DNA from 2 places in the Fenollaria sporofastidiosus genome. Region 2 is predicted to be linked to the other one. Evidence: predicted binding sites of a transcription regulator. Region 2 holds the regulator's gene; the other holds the start of a gene.
The links. Region 2 encodes NrdR, which represses ribonucleotide reductase genes. Its sites were predicted from a motif close to CACNANATNTNGTG; they were not measured.

Region 1: a site for NrdR is predicted at 1,039-1,052, ahead of nrdD (anaerobic ribonucleoside-triphosphate reductase). Genes of this name have one in related genera too.

Annotation. Positions count from the first base shown of each region.
Region 1 is NZ_OW968186.1:731,246-741,264, forward strand. It holds gene KO172_RS03360 (LCP family protein) at 1-916, shown strand, start outside; gene nrdD (anaerobic ribonucleoside-triphosphate reductase) at 1,104-3,224, shown strand; gene nrdG (anaerobic ribonucleoside-triphosphate reductase activating protein) at 3,225-3,734, shown strand; gene KO172_RS03375 (stalk domain-containing protein) at 3,835-4,743, shown strand; gene KO172_RS03380 (carboxylate--amine ligase) at 4,862-6,037, shown strand; gene rpsF (30S ribosomal protein S6) at 6,171-6,461, shown strand; gene KO172_RS03390 (single-stranded DNA-binding protein) at 6,473-6,928, shown strand; gene rpsR (30S ribosomal protein S18) at 6,946-7,170, shown strand; gene KO172_RS03400 (stalk domain-containing protein) at 7,594-8,481, shown strand; gene KO172_RS03405 (hypothetical protein) at 8,593-8,961, shown strand; gene KO172_RS03410 (hypothetical protein) at 9,010-9,729, opposite strand; gene KO172_RS03415 (NADH-dependent [FeFe] hydrogenase, group A6) at 9,857-10,019, opposite strand, start outside.
Region 2 is NZ_OW968186.1:1,052,359-1,062,377, forward strand. It holds gene KO172_RS05090 (cell division protein FtsQ/DivIB) at 1-417, shown strand, start outside; gene KO172_RS05095 (DUF881 domain-containing protein) at 418-1,140, shown strand; gene KO172_RS05100 (DUF881 domain-containing protein) at 1,137-1,859, shown strand; gene KO172_RS05105 (small basic family protein) at 1,856-2,188, shown strand; gene ftsZ (cell division protein FtsZ) at 2,256-3,341, shown strand; gene nrdR (transcriptional regulator NrdR) at 3,344-3,805, shown strand; gene KO172_RS05120 (SHOCT-like domain-containing protein) at 3,859-4,986, opposite strand; gene KO172_RS05125 (DUF2089 domain-containing protein) at 4,988-5,353, opposite strand; gene KO172_RS05130 (replication-associated recombination protein A) at 5,523-6,785, shown strand; gene gap (type I glyceraldehyde-3-phosphate dehydrogenase) at 6,798-7,805, shown strand; gene KO172_RS05140 (phosphoglycerate kinase) at 7,827-9,011, shown strand; gene tpiA (triose-phosphate isomerase) at 9,022-9,765, shown strand; gene gpmI (2,3-bisphosphoglycerate-independent phosphoglycerate mutase) at 9,767-10,019, shown strand, end outside.

The DNA.
Region 1 (10,019 bases), 320 kb from region 2:
TGCAGGACTTAATAAGAATATAGAAAACACAGAAAATGAAGACGCACACGAGGAGAACAAAGAGAGCGAAGAAGAGCTAAACCCTGTCTTCCCCGACGACCAAAAAGTGCTTAAAGAAGAGCACGGCAACGAACTTTGCTTCATACTTATGGGTATAGACAAAAGAGACGCAGGACAACAAGAGATGAAGGGACAAAGATCAGACACTATGATGCTATGCAAAGTAAACTTCGACGACGGCTCAATCAAGATGCTAAGCCTTCCTCGTGACAGCATAGTAAAAATTAGAGGCAAAGACGATAAATTAACACACGCTCACTCATACGGAGGACCAGCACTAACACTTAAAGCAGTTAGAGATTGGTTAAAGCTCGACGTTCGTTACTACGTAAGAGTTGACTACAAAGCAGTTGAAGAGCTAGTAGGTATAGTTGGAGGCGTTGAGTTTGACGTGCCAGTCGATATGAACTACCACGACACAACAAAAGGTAACGAACTACACATCAACATTAAGAAAGGCAAGCAAACCATCACCAAAGACAATGTCATAGGTCTACTAAGATTTAGAAAAGGCTACAACGACGGCAAGTATGGCGTGCAAGACTATGGTAGACAAAAGACACAACAAGACTTTTTGAAAGCACTTGCAAAGAAGATGCTTAGACCAGAAAATATATTGAAGATAGGATCAATTTGGAAGACAATCAACAAAAATGTTAAGACAAACATCCCAGGAGGAACCATCGCAACATCCATCTTGCAAGCCGGCATAGGTAGAGTACACGCAGATAAGATGGAAACCGCTTCACTTATAGGAACTGAAGGTCATATTGGAAAGCTTAGTGCACAAAAAATTCCTCAAAAAGAAATTGATGAGAAGGTGTATCCTTGGTTTGGAGATTATAAGTTTAGATAATAAGAAGGCGAGAGAGCCTTCTTTTTTTGCGCAAAATATATTTAAAGTTTTCATCGCTTCATCACATAAAAATATATGAACAAATCTTAACAAATTATTTATATTTTACTATTGTCATCTGCCACTATATGTAGTATAATAATAATTGCAATAAGGAGAAGCAATCAAAATATTGTGGAGGTAAAAGATGTATATATTCAAGAGAAGCGGCGAAAAAGTGCCATTTGACGAATCTAAGATAATTGTAGCTATTAAAAAAGCGATGAATTCTTCAACAGGGGTGTACGAAGAAGGTCTTGCTGAAAAGATAGCTGATGAGATCAAAAGGGAAGCTGTTGTAGCTGAGAGACCTCTTTCGATTTATGATATCGAAGACAAGGTTTACTACAAGCTTATCGAGAACAAGAACCCTGCTACTGCTAGAAGTTACGAAAACTACAAGGCTGTTCAAGCGTTTAAGAGAAGGATAAACACTACTGACGAGAGCATTATTGGTCTTCTTGACAGAAAGAACAGTGACTTAATGAAGGAAAACTCTAACAAGAACGCTCACATTGCATCTACTCAAAGAGATTTGATTGCTGGAGAGGTTTCTAAGGACATTGCTAGAAGACTAATGATTGATGATGACTTACTTCAAGCGCACGACGAAGGCTCCATCCATTTGCATGATATGGACTACATCATTCAACCTATGTTCAACTGCTGCCTTGTTAATATGAAGGACATGCTTGACAACGGAACTGTTGTTAATGGCAAATTGATTGAAAGCCCAAGATCATTCCAAGTTGCCTGCAATGTTATGACACAAATCATTGCGCAAATCGCATCTAACCAATATGGTGGTCAATCCATCGACATAAAATGTCTTGCTAAGTACTTAAGACGCAGCTATGAAAAGAACATGAAGCTTGCTAAGGAAATGTTTGAAGATGAGACAAAGCAAGACGAACTTGCAAGAAAACTTACTCAAAGGGATCTTGAAAGTGGTATACAAACTATACAATATCAAATAAATACACTTATGACTTCGAATGGTCAAGCGCCTTTCGTTACTCTTTTCATGCACATGGAAGATGATTTCGAGTATGCAGATGAGCTTGCTATGATCATCGAAGAGATTTTAAAGCAAAGAATTCAAGGCATCAAGAACGAATGCGGTGTTTATGTGACACCTGCTTTTCCAAAGCTTGTTTATGTGCTTGATGAAAACAACGTTCACAAGGATTCCAAATACTACTACTTAACAGAGACAGCTATTAGGTGTACTGCAAAGAGGATGTACCCTGACTATATCTCTGCTAAGAAGATGAGAGAAAATTACGAAGGCAACGTTTTTGCACCTATGGGCTGCAGAGCATTCTTATCGCCATGGAAGGATAAGGACGGCAACTACAAGTTTGACGGCAGATTCAACATGGGTGTTGTTTCTCTAAACTTACCGCAAATAGCTATCGTTAGCGGCGGCGATGAAGATAAATTCTTCGAAATACTTGACAAGAGACTTGACCTATGCAGAAAGGCATGTCTACTAAGATACGATATACTTAAGAACGTTACAAGCGATTCATCTCCAATACACTGGAGACACGGCGCTATCGCGAGACTTCATGAGCACGAGTCTATCAGACCACTTCTTCAGAATGGTTACGCGACTGTAACTTTGGGCTACATAGGCCTATATGAAGCGACTTATCTAGTACGCCATACTACTCATACTGACGAGCATGCGACTGATTTTGCACTAAAAGTTATGAGAACTATGAACGAAAAGCTAAACTCTTGGAAGAGGGAAGATGGCTTAGGATACGCACTTTACGGCACTCCTGCTGAAAGCCTTTGCTATAGATTTGCGAAGAAGGACCTTGAAAGATTTGGCGAGATAAAGAACGTAACTGACAAGGGTTACTATACAAACTCTTTCCATGTTGATGTTAGAGAGAACATCTCTGTATTTGATAAGTTCAAGTTTGAAGCTCAGTTCCAAACACTTTCAAAAGGCGGCTGCATAAGCTATGCTGAGATACCAAACATGGCAAATAACTTGGAAGCACTTGAAACTATAGTAGACTATATTTATGACAATATTCAATATGCAGAATTCAATACAAAGTCTGACTACTGTCACGTTTGCGGCTATGACGGCGAGATCATAATAAACGATCATAACGAATGGGAATGCCCTCAATGCCACAACAAGGATCAAGCAAAGATGAACGTTACAAGAAGGACATGCGGCTACCTTGGCGAAAACTTCTGGAACGAAGGCAAAACTAAGGAGATAAAGCAAAGGGTACTTCACATATAAATGAACTACGCGCAAATAAGGAAGTACGACATCGCGAACGGCCCTGGCGTTAGAACAACAATATTTTTAACAGGTTGCACTTTGAACTGCAAGAACTGTTTCAACAAAGAGTATCAAAACTTTCACTTTGGACATGTTTTTGATGAAAAGGCATTTGAGGAAGTTATTAGTTGCTTAAGTGATGACAATATCCGCGGCCTATCGGTTTTAGGAGGCGAGCCCTTTGACAACCTTGCAGGCCTTAAGGACTTCATAGGAAAGCTCAGAGAGAAGACAGATAAAGACATCTGGATCTACTCCGGCTACACCTACGAAGAGCTCTTAGAGAAGGACGGAGCCAAAGATGTTCTAGATAAGATAGACGTCCTTGTTGATGGACGCTTCGTTGAAGAGCTAAAGGATTTGAAGCTAAAGTTTAGAGGCTCATCAAACCAAAGAATCATCGATATGAAGAGAACACTTAAAGAGGGAAAAGTATTACTCATGGACAAATATATGAAGGAAGATTGACTAGTCAGTCTTCTTTTTTTTAATTAAAATATTAAAGTACTTGACTTATTATTGTAATAATGTATAATAGAATTAAGAAACAAATCAAGGAGGGTTTTAAATGAAGAAGAAAATTTCATTATTATTAGTGGCTTTAATCTTAATAGCGTTTATACCACAAATGACAGCACAAGCCAAGAATGTTACAGCTTTAAAGTCAAATCAAAAGTTTGCTTTTACAAGAGGCGTAGCTTATGGAAGAGATGACATAGACATAAGCTCTTATTCTATTGAAGGAAGCAATTATGTGAAACTTCGTGATGTTGCAGCTATACTGGTTGGAGAGTTTTATCAATTTAACGTAGGCTATGATAAAGAGAGAAACTTAGTAATTGTAGAACCATATATTCACTACAATAAGTCAGAATCAGACTTAAGTAAAATTACAAATAATAAAGCGAAAGCCACAGTGAGCAAAAAGCCGATTTTAATAAATGGCGAAGAAAAATTAGTGAACATGGCATATATTAATGGCAATAATTATATGAAGCTAAGAGATATAGCAAGCTTGATTGGTTTTCCTGTTAAGTATGAAGAACAAAGTAAAACAGTATTGCTGGCTATGGATACTGAAGAGGGTCAGGAAGCAAAAGTTATAGAGACATATGATTTAGCTGATGATATGGATATTGATAAGATTAAAGATATTTTTGATGCTTTTATTGAGAACAACGAAGCAAAGGCAGAAATGGCTGGAGAATCTATTGAAGGGTTTAACATAGATATTAGCTTTGAAATTCAACGTGAAGATTTATATGAAAATGCTGAGAAATTAGGAATCATTCCTTCAAAAAATTACAATAAAGTTAAGAAAACAGTTATAAGAAAGTTGTCACCTGGTGGATTTAGCTATAGCGATGAAATAAATTATGAATTCGAATATGATGATTATACAGGTATTAAATTAACTTTATATGATTATGGAGTAAGAGATTATCAGTTATTTTATATAAATCCATATAGAAAATAACAAATAGATCAGAAATGCAAAAGGAGAGTAAAAGCGCTCTCCTTTTTTTATGCCATATCGTTGACAAAGCGGTGCCTATGGTGTAGACTAAAGATAGAATTACATTGGAGGTAAATATATGAAATATAACGCTATAATACTTGGCACGGATCACAACTCATACTCAGTTGCAAGAACTTTTTACGAAGCATATGGCGAGAAGCCGATAGTTGTAGGAGCGGCTCTACTTGTGCCTTTCGTTGCAAGCACGATTGCAGAGGTGCACATCGTGAAGGACTTTTCAAGCGATGACGATGTTTTTGTAAAAACTTTAAACGAAATTGCAAAGGCAAGAAGTGAGGAGGACTTCATCTTCTTCGCACCGACTGAGCACTATGTCGATCTTCTTGTAAGGAATGAGGACAAGTTCGATTTCAAGGCACATGTGCCATATCCAGATCCAAAGGAAGCGGAAAAGCTCATACTTAAGTCTGAGTTCTACAAGATCCTTGAAAAGATTGGCGTAGCTTATCCAAAGACTTTTATAGCGAAGAAGGATAATTACAAAGAGGTAAATATCGAGGGCGAGGCCTTCCTAAAGGCTGATGAATACAATGACTTCATAGAGTCAAATGCGACAAATATTCAAAAGGGATACCACGCGATGAATAAAGACGAGACTTTAGCTATACTTGACGAGATTTACAAGAGCAACTACACTGGCTCCATCATAGTTCAAGACTACATCTATGGCGGACAAGGAACTGAGTACTCGCTTAATGGCTACAGGTCGCACGATGGCAAGGTGTCCATGGTCTTAGCAAGAAATTTATTATCAGACATGAGGCCTATGTGGGTCGGCAATCACTTGGTGCAAGTTGACCACTATGACGATGAGATGTTTAATATAGCAGAAAAAATTACCTCTAGCCTTGATTATAAGGGGCTCTTCAATTTTGACTTTAAGAAGGATGCAAAGACAGGCAAAGTTTATACGCTTGAGATGAATATTAGACAAGGTAGAACTTTCTACTATGCGACTCTTGGTGGGGTCAATCTAATGAAGATTGCAGCGGATGATATGATACTTGGTAAATCTGTAAGTGAAAGAACAAAGAGAGCTTTTATGCTCACAGCTATTGACAAAGATATTTGCAGAGAGCACCTTGATAAAGAACTTTTAAAGGACTTCGACAAGAAAGAAAGACAAGAAAACACAGCTATACACATAGTGAATTCAAAGGACGCTGCGCCTGAGAGGCTAGAGAGGGTTATGAACGCTCTTAAGCGTCAAGCGGATGATTTGTATAAGTAGACTTATGGAGATAGAGGGATCTATCTCTTATTTGTAAAAAATTCTTGACAAAGAGGAGAATTTATTATATACTAACAAGGTAACCTTGCTCTTTATTTAGTAAAGAGCCATGAGTCCAAAAGGAGGTGGAAAGATGAAAAAATATGAAGCTATGTATGTTTTTTATCCTGAAACAAGTGAGGAAGATAGAAATAAATTCCTTGATAGGATAAAAGCAGTTATCGAAGCAGAAGAAGGTAAAGTAACTAACACTGATGATTGGGGACTAAGAAAATTAGCATACCAAATCAAATTCAAAACTGAAGGCTACTACTTCTTAGTAAACTTTGAAGCAAAAGAAGAAACAATTTTAGAACTTACTAGAATTGCAAGAATCACAGACGTTTTACTACGTCACATGATAGTAACAGACGAAGATAAATAAGAGGTGAAAAGATGAACGTATGTAGTTTAATCGGAAGATTAACAAAGGATCCTGAGCTAAGATATACACCTAGCACAAATCAAGCAGTTATCACATTTACTATAGCTGTTGATAAGGGTTTATCTAGAGAAAAAAGAGAAGAGATGGAAGCAAAGAACATGCCAACAGCAGACTTCATTTCCATAGTAGCTTGGGGTAGAACTGCAGAGAATATCAGTAATTTTGTTTCAAAGGGCAACATGGTAGGAGTAACAGGTAGAATTCAATCAAGAACATACGAGGCTAAAGATGGTACTAAAAGGTACGTTACAGAAGTCATAGCATCATCCGTAGAATTCTTAGAAAGAAAGAACATTACTTCACAAGCTTCAACTCAATCACACGAAGACTACTTCAGTAATGAAGAAGACTTCTCAAATGTAGATGAAGGCTTTGCTCCTGGAAGCAATAGGGATATTCCATTTTAATTAAAGGAGGGAATATAATGCAAAGAAGATTCAGACCTAGAAAAAAGGTATGTGCTTTCTGCCAAGAAAAAAGCGAACACATAGATTATAAAGACGTTGCAAAACTAAGAAAATACATCACAGAAAAGGGTAAAATCTTACCAAGAAGAATCACAGGTACTTGCGCTAAACATCAAAGAGAGATCACAGCAGCTATCAAGAGAGCAAGACAAGTGGCGCTATTACCTTATACACAGGATTAGTACGTTTATGTGCTAAAATTGCGGTATAGCAAAATAAATAAATTATTAAAAGCTTTCACTTTGGTGAGAGCTTTTTTTGATGCTTATCTCAAAGCTCCACGAGTGTAGCGTAAAGGTTCTCGTCTGTTTACTGACGAGGTTCTTCAATCATCTTGGCGCTTTGCGATAAGGTTCCCGGGTACCCGCCCGATGCGAAGCATCGTGGAAGGGTGGGGTTCTTCTTTCTTCAAAAAATCACTATAAATTTTGTGCTTTCTTAGAAAATATAAATTAAAAAACTTTAAAAGCTTTCACTTTTGTGAGAGCTTTTTTAATGCTTTATTACAAATTTGTTAAAAATCACGAAAATCCATTTACTTTTGATTGAACGGGTGTATAATATATATAGGTAAAGTAATAAAAAGTGATAAAAGGAGGTTTATTATGAAAAAGTTTTTATCATTTGTTTTAGTATTTGTGCTAGTTTTGTCCATGTCTGTGAACACTTCTATGGCGAAGCTTCTTAAAGGGGAGATAGTAGTATTTGCAACTGAAGTAGGACCAGAAGATGCTACTATATTAATAGCTGACAAAACTTATCCTGTTAAGAATTGCACTGTTTTATCTATAAACGGTGAAGTAATTCCTGAAGCTGAGGTAATTATGGACGCAGGCAAGGCAATGCTACCTCTAAGAATTATTGCTGAAAAGCTTGGCTACGAAGTTGGCTGGAACGGCGCTGAGAAAAAGGTTACGCTTAAAAAAGCTGATAAAACCATAGAAATAAGTGTAGCTAAGGATGATGCAGCTAAGCTTATCAAGAATTCTACTTATGTAAGTCCAGCTTTTGTTGAAAAGAATCTTGCTGAAAGCGCTATAGTGACTGAAAGACTTGGCGATGACTCAAAAGAATTTTATGATACCAAGATGCCTATAACTCAAGATAAGACTATTGAAAGAAGCTTAAGAAATGTCATCATTGATGAAAAGCACGAGTATAAGGACAATCTAAGCTCGGATGACGCGATGAAGCTAGTAAAGGAGAAATGTCTTGAAGGTCTAAAGAATTTTGCGAAGACTTTGAAGGAAAAAACTAAGGAAGAACCAGGTAGGTTTGACGATGACATAAAATTAATCGAAAAAGATATCAATAGAATGATATACATTGGCAAAGTATCTAAGTTTTACAGATACACAATAGGACCTTACGATGTTTTATATGACAGAACAGATGGCAAAATCTACTTCCAAATATATTCATCAGGAAGTTATATTAAGGAAATGGATGTGAATGATCCGGATTTGTATATGTCAATTTTTATCGTGGGTTAAAGAAATTTCAATTAAGCTCCATTAATTTGGAGCTTTTTCCATGTCTACACAATTTGCAAAAATGATTTTTTAGTATTATAATATAAGTAAGTTTATTAGTGGGGTGTCAAAATGGAAAACCTTAATAAAACAAAGTCAAAGAGCAAGGTAAGTAAGATATATAACTACACTGTTTTAGGCATATATGTTTTGGTTTTGCTAGCATATACAGTTTTTAAGCTTATGGGTGCTGATGAAAAGACGGGCAGTATCATCCTTAATGCTGTGCTACTAAGCTTATTATTTGCGTTAGTGGGACTAATATTTATCCCGAAAAATACTCTTACATGGATAAACATTATCTTGCCTGTGGTAATCAATCTACCATACTTCTTAGGTCTTGTAGCATTTACGCGTGGTTTGGATTGGCTCGGTGTTATATCTTACTACTTTGAGAGGGTAATTACTTCGCCAATAAATTTAATAAAGGCGTTTTTCTAGATTACGCATAAAAATGCAGCTACATTATGTAGCTGCATTCGTTTTTATCTAATTACTTGCGGATATATTATCTATGGCTGTTCTATCTGAAATCTCGCTAATGTCTATCGGGCTCGAGTTTGACTCTGGCATATCGTCGAACTTGCCTTTCCAGGCTGGTTTTATTTGAACGTTTAAGTTCTCATCTCCTAGTTCGATTCTTATATCGTCAATGCTGCTATCACCATTACCTGAGGACACACAAAAGTAGGATAATGTATCTTTACTTTCGCTTAGGCCGATGTCGCCTCTAAAGCCGCCTGCTCTAGCTACTCCTACTGGCACAATTTCATCTGAACTTAGCTCTTTTGTAAAGTCTTTGTTTGGATAATAAAACTTGACGTCTGACATACCATAGTCATAGTCTTGATAAACTATAAGTAGTGGGTAGTCTAAATTGTTTAGCTTTACGAGTGAATATGTGTAAGTGCAATTAAATCCATCATCTTTTGTAGCTGGATTAAATTTCTCTGGGTTCATATTGTCCAAAACACTTGTGTATACTTGCTTTACTTTTTCAAGATTCTCATCTTTTTGAGCTGCTGCGTTTTCTTCAGCATCTTTACTTTCTTCGTTGTCTTCGCTTTCTTCATTATCTTCGCTTGATTTATCGTTTGCACTCTCTGTAAGATTCTTATCTTCAAGTGTAGTTTTTTGTTTTGATGAACATGCTGTTAGGCTTAAGATAAATGTAAGGCTAATTAGAAGAGCTATTATTTTTTTCATCATAAGGTCTACTCCTTTTCATAGATATTTTATATATCAATTCTAGCATATTTTTCTTTGTTTTACAATAATTTTGTATAGAGAAAACCCTCTTCACCACGTGGCAAAGAGGGCATATCTTTATATTAAATTACATCTTTGGATCGGCTTCGTAATGTGTGTGCAAAAGTTCGTGTGCTAATTCGCCGCCAACTTCGCCAAGGTACTCTTTGTAAAGTTGTATGATTTTTGGATTGGCGTGTGATTTCCTTATTACTTTACCTTTATCTATATTATAGATGGCTTCAGCTCTT
Region 2 (10,019 bases):
TTCTATAGTGACTCTAAGTACATCTACATTGACGAAAAGGGTACCGTACTGGAGAATAGTAATTCATACAAGGACGGTTACCCACTAATAAAGAACTTTGACAAGACTCATCTTGAACAAGGAGAGAACTTTTATAATACGGAAGTTGGTGCTTCATTACAAGAGCTTATAGTTGAGATGAGCGCTAATAATTTAGTTAAAGATATTAAGACTATAGAGAAGAATGCAGACTTAGAGGTTTCACTTAACTATAGGAATGGACTTGTTGTTCAGCTAGGTGAGTTAAAGGACATCAGATACAAGATGAAGGTTTTAAACGAGCTTATGATTAAGCTTAAGGACAAAGGACAGGTCCCAAAGATGATTATGTTTAACAAGGGCAAAGCGCCTGTTGTAGTTTTAGATACGGGTGAATAGATGAAAATTGATAAGAAAAAGATAATGTTATTCATTGCTTGCGTAGTTGTAGGTATAGCCATAACGATGCAGCTTAAGACGGTTAGAAAAACAGTTGGCAACCCCTTAAATGTTAAGAGAGCGCAGGAGCTTGCACAAAGGGTTAAATCTCTGGAGTCTGAAAGAGATAAACTATTGCAAAGGCTTGACGAGACAGAAGACAAGCTTAGAGAGTATGAAAAACCTGGATCAAGCAACAATGAGATAGCAAAGAAATTATACGAAGAAACTGAAAAATATAAAATGATATCAGGCTATACTGATCTAAAAGGCAAGGGCATCATATTAACTATAGATGAGCCTAAGCTTGCTGATGGAGAAGTAGGCTTCGGCATACAAAATGACATCGACTTAGTACTTAGCACTATAAGCGTTTTGAACAGTGCAGGAGCAGAAGCCATCTCAATAAACGAAGAGAGATACACATCATTTACAGAGATAGTAAGTGCAGGTAAACATATAGAGGTCGGCGGAGTCAGTATGTCAGCGCCTATAGTCATCAAGGCTATAGGCGACGCCGACACCATGCAATCGGCTATAGAGTTTAAGGGCGGAATTAAGGACGAGCTTCAAAACTATAACTATCAAGTAACATTGACAGCAAGGGATGACATAGTTATACCTAGATACAAAAAGAGTATCGAGTTCTTGTATGCTAAGCCTGTTTATGAAGTGCAAGAATGAAATACAAGACTAAACGCATTGTGCTTGTCATAATTTATCTTTTAATAGGTGTCTTCTTAGGCTTATACTTAAAGACAGGCAAAGAGTTTTTCGAGCCTTTAAGCATAAACAAGATGAAAGAGACGAGTACTAAGATAAAAAATTTAAAAGCTGAGATAAAGAGCATCAATGAAGAGCTTGAGAAGCAAGACAAAAAACTTGAGACTCTTGAGAAACTTGTCAAGAACGATAGCGAGTTCTTAAAGTTCTTAAAGGATGAAAAAGTTTTTTATGAGATGATATCAGGCGACGTGGACCTTGAAGGTGCAGGCATAGTTCTAACGATTACGGAAGAGAGTGTCGATAGACCTGTCAAGAGGACCGATGTTATTCACGATAGCGACCTACTAAGAATAATTAATGATCTTAGAACTTCAGGTGCTGAGGCCATATCTATAAACGACCTGAGAGTTTATTCGAGAACAGGCGTTAAGTGCAACGGCCCTGTCGTTAGACTCAACGGCAGAACTAAGGGTGCACCTTTCATTATAAAGGCGATAGGCAACAGTGATAAATTATACTCAGCAATAAAATCACCAGGTACCTTTGCAAGCATACTAGAGACCATAAACCCAATTAAGCTTGAGATTGAACAAAAAGAAAAGGTGCTTGTTAAGAAAAAGATAGACGAAGATAAGATTATATATTCAAAAACTTTGACAGGAGAGGATAAAAAATGATTATTGCAATCATAGGTATAGTAATTGGTATACTCATAGGCTACCTATTACCATACAGCTACAATCCATATTATTCATTGTATATATCCATGGCACTACTTGCAGCGATTGACTCAGTCTTTGGCGGCTTGAATGCATACTTGGACAATAATTTTAATAATAAGCTATTTTTATCAGGCCTTATAGGTAACTCCATCATCGCTGCACTACTGACATGGCTTGGAGATATCTTAAGCATACCTCTATATTATGCAGCAATATTTGTCTTTGGAGGAAGAATTTTTAACAATTTTGCAACAATTAGAAGAAAAATACTAAACAAAATGTAAATTTTGTGGTAGAATATAAGTAATAGAGTAAATAATTAAAACTTAGTATAAAAAGGAGGATTCGTAAATGATTGATTTTGATGTAGAAATTGACCAATTTGCAAAGATTAAAGTTATAGGTGTTGGTGGAGCAGGTAACAACGCCGTTAACAGAATGGTTGATGCAGGTGTAAAGGGTGTTGAATTTATTGCTGTTAATACAGATAGACAAGCTCTTGCATCATCAAAGGCACAAAACAAAATTCAAATAGGAGATAAGGTAACTAAGGGACTAGGAGCTGGAGCTAATCCAGAAGTAGGTTCTCAAGCAGCTCTTGAAGATAAAGAAGGCATCACTGAAATGCTTAAAGGCACTGACATGGTATTTATCACAGCTGGTATGGGCGGTGGAACTGGTACTGGTGCTGCACCTATCATTGCACAAATCGCTAAGGAACAAGGCATACTAACTGTAGGCGTTGTTACAAGACCATTTGGCTTTGAAGGCATGAAGAGAGCTAAGAACGCATCTCAAGGTGTTAGCCAACTACTTGAAGTTGTTGATACACTAGTAACTATACCAAACGATAGACTACTTCAAATAGCTGACAAGAAGACATCACTAAAAGATGCATTCATTATGGCTGACGAAGTATTAAAACAAGGTATTCAAGGTATATCAGACCTTATTAGTGTTCCAAACCTAATCAACCTAGACTTTGCTGACGTTAAGACTATCATGGAGCAAAAGGGTATCGCTCATATGGGTATAGGCTTTGCTCAAGGAGATAACAGAGCAACAGATGCAGCAAAACTTGCAATCAAGTCACCACTACTTGAAACATCTATAGAAGGAGCTAAGTCCGTTCTATTAAACATCACTGGTGGTACAGACCTTGGTATGTTCGAAGTTAACGAAGCAGCAGACTTAATCAGACAATCAGTTGCTGACGATGCAAACATCATCTTCGGTGCTGGTATTGACGAAAGCCTTGGCGACTCTATAAAGATAACTGTTATTGCTACAGAGTTTGACGATGGATCTAAACCTGCTAAAAAGGATGCAAATAAAGACTCTGAAGCTGAAGAAGAAAAGAACGAAGAAAGCAGAAGTGAAAGCACTTCAAGCTTTAACGATACTTTACTAGTACCTGATTTTTTAAAGAATAATTAATTATGAAGTGTCCTTTTTGTTCTTACGAAGATTCAAAAGTATTAGATTCAAGACCTACTAATGAGGGTACTGCGATTAGGAGACGTAGAGAGTGTCTTCGCTGTAAAAAAAGATTTACAACATATGAAAAAATTGAAGAAACACCTTTAATAGTTGTCAAGAAAAACGGAGACAGAGAGACATTTGACAGAAGTAAGATATTAAAGGGCGTAATAAAATCTTGCGAGAAAAGACCTGTTAGCTTAAGTCAAATTGAAGGCTTGGCAGATAGCGTCGAAGAAAAGCTTATGAGCACTATGAAGAAGGAAGTTTCTTCCAACGAAGTAGGCGAGCTTATAATGCAAGGTCTTAAAGAGATAGACCAAGTTGCATATGTAAGATTTGCTTCAGTATATAGAGAGTTTAAAGATACTCAGTCATTTATGAAAGAGCTCCAAAAGATTATAGACGAACAAAACAATTAATAAATGAAAAATCCTGACCATGTGGTCAGGATTTTTTTGATGGGAATATTAAACTACTCGATGATTATAGGTCCATTGCTTGTTTTTATATCACCGAATAGAGTAAGGTCTGAATCGTTATTTAGTGAGGCAGTTGTTAGCTCGTCGTTATCTCTGTTAAGAACATATCTATCGTCATCAAAGACAGCTGGGCAAGTATACTTATTTATGCCTCTTAGGTTTAGCTTAACATTCTTGCTTACACTCTCTAATTCGACAGTGACAGGTCCATTGCTGTTAGTAACAATGATGTTCTCTGCACAGTTGAATACATCTTTTACATCAACAAAAGCGTTTGTTGTGTGCGCTTCTAAATTAACGAATGGAGTGTTGTATAAAGTTATTTCAGCATTTGTTGTATTTATTAGTAGATCAGTGAACTTTGAGTCCTTAATCTTTATTGAGTCGTTAGTTGTTTTAAGCTCCGACTTATTAATTATTGAATCTTCAATTTTGATATAGTCATTGCTTGTTGTTAAGTAAAGCTCGTTACATATGATAGAGTCAAGTACTATCTTGTCATTGCTTGTTGTAGCTTTAACATTTGCAAAGGATTGTGCAGGCACTAATACCTTTAGGCTTACAGCAAAGTCCTTCTTTGTAAGTTCAGAGTAGTTTGGCTCTATAAGAACTTCTTTATCATCAATATAGCAGTTGATGAACTCATAATTTTCTGGTATATCTTTCTTATCTGTATAATATATCTTGCCATAGACCTCAATTTGATCTGAGTTCGATGGAAGTATCTCTATCTTTTCATTAGTATTGTTTATAATTAAATCATATTTTTTCTTTTTGTCTAAATCTAACTTAAGTGTCGCGAACTTTTTCTTTTTTAGTCCATTGTCCATATCGAAGTTAAGGTTTGCATATACACGGCCATTCTTCATGCCTTCTTCAGCAACATGCAAGGATTTATTCACTATCTTATTAACAAAGTTTGAGATTTTGTTTGCAAACTTATCTGACATATCCATGTAATCAGAGCCTTCAGCGTTGTAATGAACTTCGTGTTTGTTGTTTGGCTTGTATTGCTTTTCATTTTTCTTTGCACCAACTGCATTCAGAAGCTTTAGCGCTTCTTCTTCGTTAATCTTTCCATCCTTTAACATCTTAAGGATCATAATTTTTTCTTCAGACATTTTAAACCTCCTTTAGTTCAAGAAGCATTTTTTCTGCTTCACTACTGCTTATTGCACCGGAATTTAATAACTCAAGTATATCTTTCTCGCTGGTACTACTCTTGCGATCAGAGATGATCTCATTTATTTGATCGAGTTTCTTAACTACAGTAGGGTAGGATATACCAAGAGCTCTTTCAATCTCTTTAATATTGCCTCTGTTTAACAAAAAAGTTTTGATAAAGTCAATCTGCTCAGCGTTAAGCTTGTAGAAAGAACTGTTTTCAAATCTTCCTTCTATGCTTGTGTTGCAGTTTTCACAAACTAGCCTTTCTATGTATAGTTTTGATCCGCACACAGGACATTCATTTAATGCTTTATTAATCATATTGACCTCCTTGCTTAAGATTATATATCTAAGAATTAAAAATGTCAATATATTTTTTAAAAATATTTAAAAATATTTAAGTTTTTACTTAAAAAAATTAATTTTAGAATAAAATAATTTAATGTTGGACATCTTGCATCTTATTTGATATAATAAAAACGGTGAGAGAATGAATTTGTTTGATATGCAAAGAGAAAAAAATTTAAAATTAGGTCAAAATTTGGCTGAAAGATTTAGACCGAAGAGTCTAGATGACTATATCGGTCAAGAAAAAGTCATCAATAAGAACTCTTTTCTATACAAAGCAATCAAGGCAGACAGACTTCCATCGCTAATACTATATGGTCCTGCAGGCACAGGTAAGACTTCACTTGCTAACGTCATTGCTAACACAAGCAAGTCAAACTTTATCAAGATAAGTGCCGTGGGTAGTGGAGTGAGCGATTTAAAGAAGGCAGTCGAAGAAGCTAAGAGGCTTTTAGAAGAGAACAAAAAGACCATACTCTTTGTTGACGAGATACACAGATTCAACAAAGCACAGCAAGATTTTCTCCTACCTTATGTTGAAGATTCAACAGTAACGCTCATAGGTGCGACGACAGAAAATCCATACTTCGAGGTCAATAGCGCGCTTATATCAAGGTGTTTCATAATAAGGCTTGAGAAGATGAGTGAAGAGAACTTAAAAGTGCTTGCGAGGAAAGCGTTGACTGACGAAGCCAATGGTCTTGCCTCACTAAAGGCTAGTATAGATGAAGACGCATTAGACTATCTAGTAAGGATATCAAACGGTGACGCGAGAAACATGCTTAACTTTTTAGAGATAGCTGTTCTTAGTCAAGACGTTGAGGGCGATATGACAAGAAAGATAAAGTTCGAGGACGTCAAAGGCTTAGTATTTGAGAGAGCTCACTCATACGACAAGAGCTCGACTATGCACTACGACACAATCTCTGCCTTTATTAAAAGTATGAGAGGCTCAGATCCTGATGCAACAGTCTTTTATCTAGCTCACATGCTAAACAATGGCGAGGACCCATTATTCATTGCTAGGCGCATAGTGATATTTGCTTCAGAAGATATAGGACTTGCCGATCCTAATGCACAGACGCTTGCGACATCAGCCTTTTATGCAGTCAAAGCCATAGGTATGCCGGAAGCTCGCATCATTTTGAGTAACGCAGCCATATACATGGCGCTTGCTGAAAAGAATAACTCGACTTACATGGCAATCAATAGGGCTATGGCAGATGTCGATAAGATTAAAGAGTTCCAAATACCTCTGCACATAAGAGACGCACACAACAACGACAAGAAGGTCTTTGGAGATCACGCGGACTACAAGTATCCACACAATTATAAGGATAAAAAACCTGAGCAAAATTATTTGCCTGAAGGTTTAGAAGATAAAAAATATTTTAATAATAATTAAGGAGGTCAACAAATGAAGGTTGGTATTAATGGTTTTGGTAGAATTGGTAGAGATGTTGCTAGGATTCTAGTTGAAGAAAACAACGGCTTAGAATTAGTGCACATCAATGCCTCAGGTGATTTAAAGACACTTAGTCATCTATTTAGAAATGATTCTCTATATGGTAGATTATCAGTTTCTTGTGAAGCTTGTGAAGACGGCTTTATGATAGATGGCAAGAAGATTACAAATACTCAATTTAGAGATCCGGCAGAGATTCCTTGGAAGGACTATGGCGTAGACATCGTTATAGACTCAACTGGAGCTTTTAAAAACAACGAAACTCTTTACAAACACATTGACAAGGGTGGAGCAAAGAAGGTTATTTTAACTGCACCTGCAAAGGGCGAAATTGACAAAACTATCGTTATGGGAGTAAATGAAAAAGAATACGACAAGACTAAGCACAATGTAATCAGTAACGCATCTTGTACAACTAACTGTCTTGCGCCATTAACTAAGGTTATAGAAGACAACTTTGGTATCAAAAGAGGTCTTATGACAACTATCCACGCTTATACTTCTGATCAAGTTTTACTTGACCACAAGCACAAAGACATCAGAAGAGCAAGAGCTGCAGCTATGTCTATGGTCCCTACAACTACAGGAGCAGCAAAGGCGGTTGCACTAGTTATACCATCACTAAAGGATAAGCTTACAGGATATGCAGTTAGAGTACCAGTACCTACAGTTTCACTTACAGACGTTGTATTTGAATTAAATAAGAACGTTACTAAGGAAGAAATCAACGAAGCTGTTAAGAAAGCAAGTGAAAATGAATTAAAGGGTATACTTGAATACGCTGAAGAAGAACTTGTTTCTGTTGACTACGTTGGCGATAGACACTCATCAATCTTCGACCCATTCTTAACTTTAGTAATAGATGGAAATCTAGTAAAGGTTGTTTCTTGGTATGACAACGAATATGGTTACAGCCACAGAGTTGTTGACCTTGCAAAATACATTGCTGATCAAGAATAATTATTATAAAAGGATAAAATGATGAAAAAAACATTAAAAGATTATAATTTTGATGATAAAAGAGTATTGTTAAGATGCGACTTCAACGTTCCTATGAAGGACGGCGTAATCACTGACAATAAACGTATATTTGAGTCGCTTCCAACAATCAAGCACCTTCTTGACAATGGAGCAAAAGTGATTATGATGAGCCACTTGGGTAGACCAAAGGGTGAGTACAACTTAAAATTCACTCTAAAGCCTGTTAAAGAAGAACTAGAAAAGCTTCTTGGAAGAGATGTAAAATTCATCTCTTGCGCAGAAGTTGTTAATGATGAAGTAAGAGAGGCAGCTAAAAATCTTAAAAAAGGAGAACTTCTTTTACTAGAAAACACTAGATTTAGAAAAGAAGAAGAAAAATGCGACGAAGCTTTCTCTAAAGAGCTAGCAGAGCTTGCAGATATCTACATTAATGATGCTTTTGGCACCTCACACAGAGCTCACGCATCAAATGTTGGTGTAAGTAAATTCTTGCCATCAGCACTAGGCTTTTTAGTTGAAAAAGAAATGAACATCATGGCTAAAGAGCTTGACGAGCCAAAGCACCCATTCATTGCTATACTAGGCGGATCAAAGGTATCTGACAAGATTGGCGTAATCGAGAACCTATTAAACAAAGCTGACAAGATACTTATAGGCGGAGCTATGGCGTTTACATTCTTAAAGGCAAAGGGTATGAACGTTGGCAAGAGCTTAGTTGAAGACGATAAGTTAGAGCTTGCACTTGAACTGTTAAAGAAGGCTGATGCAAAGAAAGTTGACTTGGTTTTACCAGTTGACGCTCTATGTGCTAAAGAGATAAAAGAAGACGCAGAAGCTGAATGCTTTGAAGTAAATCATATACCAGATGATATGATGGGTCTTGATATCGGTCCAGAAACTATTGATGTATTTACTAAAAAGCTTTTAGGCGCAAAGACTATAGTTTGGAACGGACCTATGGGTGTCTTTGAGATGGACAAGTTTAAAAACGGTACTAATGCCATCGCCAAAGCACTAGCAAACTCCGATGCAACAACTATTGTCGGCGGAGGAGATAGCGCAAGCGCTGTTCAAAAGGCTGGCTACGAAGAAAAGATTACACACGTTTCAACAGGTGGCGGTGCTTCACTTGAGCTTATGGAAGGAAAAGTTTTACCTGGCATAGCTGCTATTAATGATAAATAAGGAGACAAATTTGAAAAAATTTTTACTTGCTGCAAATTGGAAGATGAACATGGATATAAAGGAGACTGAAGGCTTCTTTAATGATTTGAAGCTAAAGCCTAATGACTACTATGATGTTTATGTCGCAGTTCCATTTACAGATATTTATTTAGCAAATAAAACTAAAAAATCGAATGATATAAAGATAGGTGCACAAAACATCTACTTTGAAGACAAGGGAGCCTTCACTGGTGAGATCAGTACTAAGATGATTAAGTCATGCGGAGCAGAATTTGTTATCATAGGTCACTCTGAAAGAAGAGAAATTTTTAAAGAGTGCGACGAGATGATTAACAAGAAGGTCCTTAAGGCAATTGATGACGATGTAGAAGTAATTCTATGTGTTGGCGAAACTTTGTCTGAGAGAGAAGATGGAGGACACTTTGATAAGATTGAAAAGCAATTAAAGGCTGACTTACTTGGAGTAGATGCTTCTAAGCTTAACAGCTTTGCCATAGCTTATGAGCCAATCTGGGCTATAGGCACTGGCAAGAGCGCTTCTAAGGAAGATGCTGAAGAGATGTGCCGTTTCGTTAGAGAAAAAGTTAAGCTTATGAATCCAAATCTTGCTCAAAAGCTAAGAGTACTATATGGCGGTAGCGTTAAAGATTCAAACGCGGCTGACTTAGCTAAAGAAGAGAACATCGACGGCTTCTTAATAGGCGGTGCTTCACTAAAGAGTGAGTCTTTTGAATCCATTGCTAAGGAGATATAAGATGTCAAAGGCAATACTAATAATACTAGATGGTTTTGGAATTGGTAAAGATAACGACGCGAACGCTGTATATAGAGCCAAGACTCCAACCATAGATAAGTTATTTAAAGAGTGTCCACACGCAAAACTACAAGCGAGCGCAGAGTATGTAGGATTGCCTACGGGACAGATGGGTAACTCTGAAGTTGGCCACTTAAACATAGGCTCAGGTAGAGTTGTCTATCAAGACCTTTCTATGATCAATAGAGATATTA